Synechococcus elongatus PCC 11801: one gene and its partner. The main gene of each other region encodes a partner of the protein of the gene in region 2 in a complex. Links are inferred from orthologs where the notes say so. Each region holds a gene or a part of one and is shown on either strand. Other genes may lie near its edges.

The links.
Region 1: the proteins of rodA (region 2) and mrdA are in contact, whole or in part, in a crystal structure (PDB 6PL5), measured with the Thermus thermophilus proteins. The link is inferred for Synechococcus elongatus PCC 11801 from one-to-one orthologs. Residues at the interface, in WP_223903423.1 of Thermus thermophilus: Phe161, Val165, Phe168, Val169, Leu172, Pro198, Tyr199, Glu202, Tyr211, Arg212, Asp213, Gln220, Val221, Gln223, Ser224, Ile226, Ala227, Ile228, Gly229, Ser230, Gly266, Phe267, Val270, Leu274, Tyr277, Gly278, Leu281, Phe285, Leu289, Arg297; in WP_223903432.1 of Thermus thermophilus: Arg4, Ile5, His6, Leu8, Ala9, Phe12, Ala15, Leu16, Leu19, Gly20, Arg22, Ala23, Trp24, Leu26, Gln27, Val28, Tyr31, Tyr34, Leu36, Leu43, Thr45, Asp47, Lys156, Gln157, Gly158, Ser160, Val184, Leu201, Glu202.

The regions. Positions count from the first base shown.
Region 1 is NZ_CP030139.2:2,392,534-2,397,263, forward strand. The notes cover bases 385-3,304. They hold mrdA (penicillin-binding protein 2), read right to left. Parts: upstream 2,794-3,304; coding sequence 976-2,793; downstream 385-975. Other genes in these bases: DOP62_RS11985 (glycosyltransferase), read left to right, coding at 385-1,021; DOP62_RS11995 (hypothetical protein), read right to left, coding at 2,889-3,236; DOP62_RS12000 (YheT family hydrolase), read right to left, coding at 3,271-3,304. Outside these bases: more of DOP62_RS11985, read left to right, coding at 1-384; more of DOP62_RS12000, read right to left, coding at 3,305-4,275; bchI (magnesium chelatase ATPase subunit I), read left to right, coding at 4,381-4,730. UniProt on the Escherichia coli protein: Catalyzes cross-linking of the peptidoglycan cell wall. Responsible for the determination of the rod shape of the cell. Is probably required for lateral peptidoglycan synthesis and maintenance of the correct diameter during lateral and centripetal growth.
Region 2 is NZ_CP030139.2:512,949-518,158, forward strand. The notes cover bases 1,417-4,342. They hold rodA (rod shape-determining protein RodA), read left to right. Parts: upstream 1,417-2,209; coding sequence 2,210-3,475; downstream 3,476-4,342. Other genes in these bases: DOP62_RS02420 (Mrp/NBP35 family ATP-binding protein), read left to right, coding at 1,417-2,160; DOP62_RS02430 (DUF3427 domain-containing protein), read right to left, coding at 3,502-4,342. In the rest of the region: DOP62_RS02415 (glycosyltransferase), read left to right, coding at 1-962; more of DOP62_RS02420, read left to right, coding at 1,093-1,416; more of DOP62_RS02430, read right to left, coding at 4,343-5,210. UniProt on the Escherichia coli protein: Peptidoglycan polymerase that is essential for cell wall elongation. Also required for the maintenance of the rod cell shape. Functions probably in conjunction with the penicillin-binding protein 2 (mrdA).

The DNA.
Region 1 (4,730 bases), 1.9 Mb from region 2 along the record:
CTGTCCAGATGGAGGCATCCGGGAGCACAAGGGAGCCCGCGTCTATGGTGTTCAGGGGTTTCCGCTACCGCTCTATCCAGAGCTGAAGCTGGCCTTCCCATTGCCCAAAGTCGGCAAAGCCTTGGAGCGGTTTCGTCCAGATCTGATCCATGTGGTCAATCCGGCAGTGCTAGGACTGGGTGGTATCTACTACGCTAAGGCGCTGAATGTGCCGCTGTTGGCCTCTTACCACACACACCTGCCGAAGTATCTGGAGCACTACGGTTTGGGCGTCTTGGAAGGGGTGCTTTGGGAGTTGCTCAAACTCGCTCATAACCAAGCGGCGATCAACCTTTGTACCTCCACGGCAATGGTGCAAGAACTGACCGAGCACGGCATCGAACACTGCCAGCTCTGGCAGCGAGGGGTTGATACCGAAACGTTCCGACCAGACTTAGCTTCCGCTGCGATGCGCGATCGCCTCAGTGGGGGCAACCCAGAGGCACCGCTGTTGCTCTACGTTGGTCGTCTCTCAGCAGAAAAGCAAATCGATCGCCTGCGGCCAATTTTGGACGCCAATCCAGAAGCTTGCTTGGCCTTGGTGGGCGATGGCCCTTATCGCGCTGAACTGGAGCAATTATTTGCGGGTACCAAAACCCGTTTCATAGGCTATTTGCATGGCGAGCAACTCGGAGCGGCCTATGCATCTGCGGATGCCTTTGTCTTCCCCTCGCGGACTGAAACCCTCGGCCTCGTCTTGCTAGAAGCGATGGCAGCGGGCTGTCCAGTAGTCGCGGCCAATTCCGGCGGGATTCCTGACATCGTCAGCGATGGCGCCAATGGTTTCCTGTTTGATCCAGAGGATGAACAAGGGGCGATCGCTGCAGTTCAGCGGTTGTTGGCCAATCCCATGGAACGCGAAACGCTACGAATGGCAGCTCGCCAAGAGGCTGAGCGTTGGAGTTGGAGTGCTGCTACTCAACAACTCCAAGACTATTACTGCGAAGTCGTGGCGGGTGGTTGCTTGCCCTTAGCCGCCTGAGCACGAAGGGCTTTCTTACGGAAGTAGGCCTCAAACACCTGGCGAACTTTTGGGGCAGCAAGGCTGCCGCCGCCGCCGCCGGAGTTCTCATTGAAAGACACGACAACAATCTCGGGCTTGTCGACTGGGGCATAGCCGCCGTACCAAGTGTGCGATCGCCGCGGGGGATCTTCTGCTGTACCCGTTTTGCCGGCATTGGGTGGCAGGCTAGGTACATTCAGGGCCTTGCCGGTGCCCTCAGTCACAACTGAGACCAATCCATCTTGAATCACCTTCATGGTTGAAGGCTTGAGTTTGAGGTCTTCGCGCCATTCTTTGCTATCGCGATCGTCCTTGAGGAAGTGCGGTTTGACGCGAAAGCCGTTGTTGGCCGGAATCGCAAACATCACTGCGACTTGCAGGGGGGTCTGCAAAAGGAAGCCCTGACCAATCGACATGTTGATCGAGTCGCCCACTGTCCACTCTTCATCAAGGTTTTTGACTTTCCACTCGTTGTCGGGCACAAGGCCACGACTTTCTTCGCTGGCGAGCTCCACCCCCGTGCGTTCACCCATACCAAAACGGCGACACATGGTGGCGATCGCTTCACCCCCAATTCGTTGCGCTACTTGGTAGAAAAAGGTGTCGCTGCTGTAGCGCATTGCCCCGACAAAACTAAGAGGGCCAAACCCAGCGTTATTCCAGTCCCAAAACTGAATGCCACCGACCCGCAAGAAGGGAAAGGTCTGCAGCACGGTGTCAGGCGAGTACTTGCCGGATTCCAAGGCTGCTGCCGTCGTCACGATTTTGAAGGTGCTGGCGGGTGGGAAGGCTTGGAGTGCGCGGTTGACGAAGGGAAACTCTAGCTGTTGCAGCCGATCCCATTCGGCTTGGCTGATTTCGGTGGCAAAGACGTTGGGATCGTAGGTGGGGCGGCTGACCATGGCCAAGATGCTGCCATCCCGAGGATCGATCGCCACGATCGCGCCCATGGTGTCACCGATCGCGGCCTCTGCAGCTTTTTGCAGATCGAGATCGAGGGTGATTTTGACGTCTTGGCCTGCCCTCGCTTTTTTATCACCGAGGATGCGAACCACGTTGCCGAGAGCGTCGACTTCTACTTGCTGACCGCCCCATTCTCCGCGCAGCTGTTTCTCAAAAGCAGCTTCTAGCCCAGCTTGACCAATCACATCGCCGGGTCGATAGCCCTGGCCTTCCCGCCGCTTCAGCTCCTCGTCAGAAATCTCGCCGGTGTACCCCAAAACGTGTGCAGCCACAGAGCCATTGGGGTAGTAGCGCACGCTGTCGTAGTCAATTTCGACACCAATGAAGTCCCGCCGATTTTCTTCAAAGGCAATGACTTGGGGTTGACTGAGGTTCTGCGCCAGTCGCACGCGATAGGCAGCATTCTCTTTCTGGCGATCGATACGGGCTTGGAGGGTGCTTTCCGGCAGATTGAGCAGCTTGGCGAGCCGCTTGCGGGTGTCGGGCCAGCGCTCGTCTTTAATTGCCAGCGGCCAGACGTAGAGCGAGTAGACATGGCGACTACTGGCTAAAACGCGCCCTTCCCGATCGAGGATGCGCCCTCGTTCAGGTAAGCGTGGCAGCAAATGGATGCGATTTTCGTTCGCGAGTTCGCGATTTCGCTCGCCTTGCTGAATTTGCATGTAGGCGAGTCGGCCACCCAACGCCCCAAAGAAGATCGTGGTAATTCCCAGCAAAAGCCAAAGCGACTGGTAGGAACGGCCAACACTGCGGCCTGAGTCGCGATTGCTAAAGGGGGGATTCGCCATAGGAATGCGATCGCCGGTCTAAGGTCAGGATTGCCCAACCAGTCTACGCAAAGGCTGCGCTCCCTGGCTGTGGGCAGTCACCAAACCGCACCACCCTAGCGAATCGACTCCAAGTACTGATCGAGATCTTCGAGCAGGCGACTCAGTTCTACTTCAAGGCTGAGCCGCAGTTCACCCTGCCGTACAGTCAGCAGAACTTTGGCGGCAAAGGGACTCGGCCAAAGATTGGGATTACAGAAGACTTCTAAACTGATATCGCCAACATTCAGCCGTTGATCCGTGCTCGGCTGTGGCGTGGGGCGTTGCCCAGGGCTGAGTGGGGTACTGGCTTGTCGTAGCTGATCAAGCAGCTGCTGCAAAACGGATTTGAGCTGGAGACCAGTCGCCAAACTGAGTGGCAAGCTGAGCGAGCCATTGCTCAGTTGGAGGGTCAGGACAGTCATAGTGACTTTCAGGGCAGGAGTACCGCCAGTCTACTCAGCGTTGGTTCAAAGTCCCGGAGTCTTCCAACCAGCCTTGGAATCGATCGATCGCCCACCAGCGATCGCGGCCTTGCCAATAGCCCACATGGCCGCCGTGGCGCGTGATTTCAAAGTCCAACACAGGATTGCTCAGTGCGATCGCGTCGAGCTCGGGAGCGATCGCGGGATGAAAGAACGGATCGTCTGCAGCGTAAAGGACTAATCCGGGGACTTGAAGATCGGCGAGAAAGGGCAGAGGACTGCTGGCGCGGTAATAGTCGGTGCTATCTCGAAAACCGAGGCGGGGTGCAACAAGATAGTCATCAAAGCTTTGAATGGTGGTGACTTTGGCGATCGCGGCAGGAGCGAGGCTGCCTGGATGGCGATCGGCAATTTCGATAGCTAGATGCCGCAGCTCACGACAGATGCGTTGCTCGATCCAGCGACCGAGTCTTGTACTGCGTAACCATGGCAGCGATCGCTCCGCATCCAGATTGGGACAGAGCGACAGCACCGCTGCTGGAGGACAACCTTCCTGCAGCCCGCGCCAAGCCCCCCAAAGTGCGAGCTGCCCACCCAAGGAGTAGCCGCCGAAAATGTAGGGTTCTGGCAATCCCAACTGCCGAGCTTGAGCGGCTAGCGCCAGAAAATCATCACCTTCCCGTAGTCCATCACTGGTCAGAACGGGCGAAAATTCCAGCGATCGCCCGTGGGCGCGCCAGTCGAACAGTAAAACGGCGAGGCCGGATTGATAAGCAGTCGTTGCCCAGCGTTGCAGAAAACCTTGATTTGTTAGTGATCCTGTGATGCCGTAGGTCGCAATCAATGTGCCACGTGGATTGGGTGGAATCGCGCGTTCTGTCCACAGCGGTACGTCATCCGCACCCAGCAGGCACTGCCCTTGATAGATCGGTTGCGGCTCCGGTAGTTGGCGATCGCTCATCAAGGAAGCTGCGATCGTCATTCGCCAGCCTTGGCGCAACAGACGAGGACAGTCAAAGCGATCAGTAAGGAGCGGCATGGTTAGGAGTACAGGACTGCAACCGCTGCTCTGTGGCGGTCAGGACAGGGGGTATAAGCACTGTGGCACAATGAAAAACGGTCTTTGCTCAGCGTTGCTTTACCCGTGACTGCGACTCTTCCGACTGCGCCCCGCCGCACTGTTTTCCCCTTCACGGCGATCGTCGGCCAGGAGGAGATGAAGTTAGCCCTGTTGCTGAATGTGATCGACCCCAAATTGGGCGGGGTAATGATCATGGGCGATCGCGGCACCGGCAAATCGACGACGATTCGCGCCTTGGCTGATCTGCTGCCTGAAATTGAAGTGGTGGCAGAGGATCCCTACAACAGCCATCCCAGCGATCCAGAGCTGATGAGTAATGAAGTCCGCGATCGCATTGCCCGCGGCGAAACTCCGGCGATCGGCCGCGCCAAAGTACAAATGGTTGACCTGCCCTTGGGGGCGACGGAAGATCG
Region 2 (5,210 bases):
CCACACCCGATCGCCTGCGCCAACTGCAAAGCCGCTATCCCCAACTGCGGGTGCATCGCCGCGAAGCTGGAGCCACAGGGGGCAAGTCAGGAGCACTCAATGAAGTCTGGCCCCAAACGACAGGCGAATTTATTGCAGTCTTTGATGCCGATGCCCAAGCACCAGCCGATTTGCTGCAACAAGTCCTGCCGCGTTTCCAACAGCCCCAATTGGGCGCAGTTCAAGTGCGAAAGGCGATCACTAATAGTGGCAGCAATTTTTGGACGCGGGGACAGACCGTGGAAATGATGCTCGATGCCTACCTGCAACAACAGCGAGTGGCGATCGGAGGCATTGGCGAGCTGCGGGGCAATGGTCAGTTCATCCGGCGAGCTGCCCTAGAAGGCTGTGGGGGCTTTAACGAAGAAACCATTACTGACGACCTCGATTTAGCGTTCCGGCTCCATCTGGATCACTGGTGGATTGACTGCTGCATTCATCCGGCGGTGCAAGAAGAAGGGGTGGTGCGCAGCCTAGCCCTCTGGCATCAGCGACGCCGTTGGGCCGAAGGAGGCTACCAGCGCTATCTCGACTACTGGCCCTGGTTGATCCGCAACCGTCTGGGAAGCCAACGCAGTTTAGATCTCGCGATCTTTTGGCTGACTCAATACGTCCTGCCCACCGCCGCGATTCCCGACCTCGTTTTTGCCCTGATCCTCAAGCGATCGCCCCTCTATGGCCCGCTCGCAGGTTTGACAGTCGGGCTGACAGTGATCAGTTTGCTGCGTGGCATCCGCCAAGCGCGATCGTCAGAATTGCGTAATCCTTGGCCGATCGGACAGAGCCTGCTCGGCGTGATCTACATGCTGCATTGGGTTCCGGTGATGGCCTACACCACCGCTCGCATGGCCTTCTGGCCGAAACAATTGCGCTGGGTCAAAACCGTCCATGTGGGCGAGACCAGCTCGGTCCCTGTTGCTTAATTATCCCAGTGGAGGCTGGCCGCTAAGGTTCTCTATGGTTCCCCGCCATACATCCCAGGCTCATGCCTGCTGGGTTGGAGAACGCTTGTCTATAAGATAGAGGGCGGTATGCTGTCACGCCCTCGCACCTATGACTTTGACGACCGCGGCTGTTTTGGATGCTCTGCGTCCCGTAGAAGATCCTGAGCTCCGTCGCAGCTTGGTGGAACTCAACATGATTCGCGATGTGGCGATCGCGGGTGATCAGGTTAGTTTTCGGCTGGTTCTGACGACGCCGGCTTGTCCGTTGCGTGAGTTCATCGTGGCAGATTGCGAAAAAGCGGTGAAAGCCCTACCGGGTGTCGCCACTGTCAATATCGACGTTGGGGCCGAAATTCCCCAGCAACGCAGCCTGCCCGATCGCCAAGGCATTGGCGGCGTGCGCAATATTCTGGCGATCTCCAGCGGTAAGGGCGGGGTCGGCAAAAGCACCGTCTCGGTCAACACTGCTGTTGCTCTGGCCAAAGCAGGGGCACGAGTGGGTCTGCTCGATGCGGATATCTACGGACCCAATACCCCCACTATGCTCGGGGTTGCCGATGCTCAGCCGCAGGTCAAGCCCAGTCCTCAAGGGGACATCCTGATTCCGATTGAGACCCACGGAATCAAGCTGGTATCGATGGCCTTTTTGATTGACCCCGATCAGCCGGTGATGTGGCGGGGGCCTATGCTCAACGGCATCATTCGCCAGTTTCTCTATCAGACAGAATGGGGCGAACTGGACTACCTGATCGTTGATATGCCACCGGGAACGGGGGACGCCCAACTGACGCTAGCCCAAGCGGTGCCTCTGGCTGGAGCGGTGATTGTCACAACGCCGCAAACGGTGTCCTTGCTGGATTCGCGCAAGGGCTTACGGATGTTCCAGCAGCTCAAGGTGCCGGTGTTGGGCATTGTCGAGAACATGAGCTTCTTCATTCCGCCGGATCTGCCCGATCGCCGCTACGACATTTTTGGTTCCGGCGGTGGCGAGAAAACCGCTCGCGAGCTAGAAGTGCCCCTGCTAGGGGGTATTCCCCTCGAAATTCCGCTGCGGGAAGGCGGCGACCGCGGTGTACCGATCGTGGTCAGTCAGCCCGAATCCGCCTCGGCACAAGCCTTAACTGCGATCGCCCAAAAGATGGCAGCTGCCATCTCCGTCGCTGCGTTGACGCCATAAGCAAGGCTAGAAAGCTACCCTGCCTTAAGGACTTGCTCTGAGGACATTCATGCTGGCTCGCAGCTTTCGGTTTGGACAGTGGCGCCAACGGTTTGCCTTTCTCGACGCTTGGAAGGATCTAGATCGCTGGCTGCTGTTTATTCCGATCGGGCTGACGCTGCTGGGTGGTCTCCTGATCCGCAGTACTCAAGCCAATCAGGACTTTGCAGACTGGTGGCAACACTGGATTACTGGCGCGGTGGGTGTGGGACTGGCGCTGGCGATCGCCCGTTGGCGCTATGACAACTGGCTGAAGCTGCAGTGGTGGCTCTATGGCGCCACCTGCCTCTCGCTGATTGCGGTGCGCTTTGTGGGAACCACTGCACTGGGAGCCGAACGCTGGATCAGTATTGGCGGCTTCAACGTCCAGCCCTCAGAGTTTGCCAAACCGCTGATGATTGTTGTGCTGGCGGGCATTTTGAGCCGCGAGACCGCCGATCGCCTCCCAGGACTACTGAAAGCGATCGCCATCATGTCAGTCCCTTGGCTGTTGATCTTCCTGCAGCCCAACCTTGGGACGTCCTTGATCTTTGGGGCGATTGTCTTTGGCATGCTCTACTGGGCCAATGCCAAACCAGGTTGGCTCTTATTGATGCTGTCGCCATTGCCCTCAGCCATTTTGTTTGAGGCGCTGCCTTGGGTCTGGCCCATCTGGCTGGGCTGGATGACCTATGTGGGCTGGCAAAGTTTCGCGTGGCACTGGCGTGGCGCGATCGGAGCATTACTGACCAATATTACCAGTGGGGTTGTTGCCGGTTGGGCTTGGGAAAACCTGTTGCAGGACTACCAACGCGACCGGCTGATCCTCTTTCTCGATCCCAACAAGGACCCACTTGGGGGCGGCTATAACCTGATTCAAGCGCGGATTGCGATCGGGGCAGGGGGACTCTGGGGGCAAGGGCTGCATCAGGGCACGCAAACCCAGTTGCGCTTCATTCCAGAGCAGCACACGGACTTCATCTTCTCAGCGGTGGGTGAAGAGTTGGGCTTTGTTGGCTCGATCGCAGTCATCCTGCTGTTCTGGTTGGTGTGCTGGCGGTTGATTGCGATCGCGACCAGTGCCCGCGACAACTTTGGCTCATTGCTGGCGATCGGGGTGCTCTCGATGCTGGTCTTCCAGATTGTCATCAATATTTCGATGACGATTGGACTTGGCCCAGTCACGGGTATTCCGCTGCCTTGGCTCAGCTATGGGCGATCGGCACTTCTCGCCAATTTCATCGCGATTGGCATTGTGGAGTCGGTTTGGCGCTTCCGACAGATCAGCCGCTACTAACTTCCCTCGGTTTTCATCCATGCCGGTCAAACCGCGATCGCGATCGTCGGATAGAGGGCAGCCGGAATTGGGTGATGAAGTCGCCAGCGAATTGCCATCGGGCGATCGCCTTGATGTCTGACGTAATCGGCAAATCCTAGACAGAGAAACGGCAGGGTTTGTCCATTCTGTTGGCGGCTTTCACGGACAAACAAAATCACATGACTGCCACGATCGCGGTGGTGGATATAGCGTTGTCCAGTGGGAGAAGTAGCGCGGGTTGTACTCTGGCTTTCCCAATGAAACTCCGTAGGACTGATGGCATAGTCGTTGTAGCGAGTCGTGGGCGAGAACAGTTTCTCCGACTTTTTCAGAGTGACGAAGAGTAGATCAGTTTGACTCGTTGGCTCAAAATAAACACCTTCACGGCTGAGGTAGCGTTGTTGATCATTGAGCGCTCCAAAGGCGGCCAGAATTTCGGCGCGGCTATAGCGACCGTGCACTTGTAGCGGAATGGGTTGCGTCCAGCTGAGCGGCCGAACTAGATGATCGGTGGATTCCACCAGGAATTCGAACAAGGCTTGCAGTTCTTCCCGAATCGCGATCGCGGCCCAAAAACGTGAAAGCGCTTCAGACAAAGCAACATACTGCTTCCCCGTTCCCCACACTTGCACCATCAGCATTTGCCAGAGACGCTGTTCTCGCGAACTACAGTGCTGCAGATCCGGTGGTGTTGGCTGACTCAACTGTTGCTGATAGAACTGCAGTCGCTGCGGATCATCTATGTGGGAGAGGTTAGCGATCGCACGCCCCAAGCGATCTTCATCGGGATGCGGGGAATCCCGGCGCCAACCAAGGTCGCGCTGCAGACGAGTCCACGATCCGGCCAAGCGATAGAAATCTGCTAACTCTAATCCCAGTGCGGTTAAGAATTCTGGTAAAGAACAGCGGCCAAGACGGGCAGCTTCTTGCAACAGTTGCGATCGCCGGCTCGGTAGGCTCTGCTTGAGATTATCGAGAATGATCCCCTGGGCAACGCGATCGAGTTGCAGACTACAGCCAGCCGGCAGAAAGGGGAATTCCTGCTCTAATTGCTCTTTGAATTGTTGGCGACTGCCCCCCAACAAAGCTCGATAGCGCCAGTCATAGCGAAACTGCCGATGCGCTTGACCAATAAAATCCAAAACAGTCAGGCAGTCTTTACCAGGATGGAGCCGGAGTCCGCGCCCGAGCTGCTGCAGAAAAACCGTGGCAGACTCCGTGGGGCGCAACAGCAGAATCGTATTGATCTCCGGAATATCTAAACCCTCGTTAAACAGATCGACCGCAAAGATAATCTGCAACTCGCCGCGTCGTAATTGCTGAATAGCTTCCTGACGAGTGTGGCGATCGCAAATACCATCCAGGGCGATCGCACCAATGCCAGCTTTTTGAAACTTATACGCCATGTAGTGAGCGTGTTCCACACTGACGCAAAAGCCCAAGGCTCGCATGCGCGAGACATCAGGCACTTTATCGAACAACTCTTTGAGAATTAGCCGGAGCCGAGCATCATCGCCGGTATAGAGCGCACTCAGCTCTTCACTGACATAGCCACCCCGACGCCACTGTAAGCGTGAGAGATCAGTGCTGTCGTGAATCCCGAAATAGTGAAAAGGACAGAGCAAGCCTTGATCTAGAGCTGTCCAGAGACGGAGTTCAGCCGCAATTCGGTTGTCAAACCAATTCAGAATGGTCTCGCCATCACTCCGCTCAG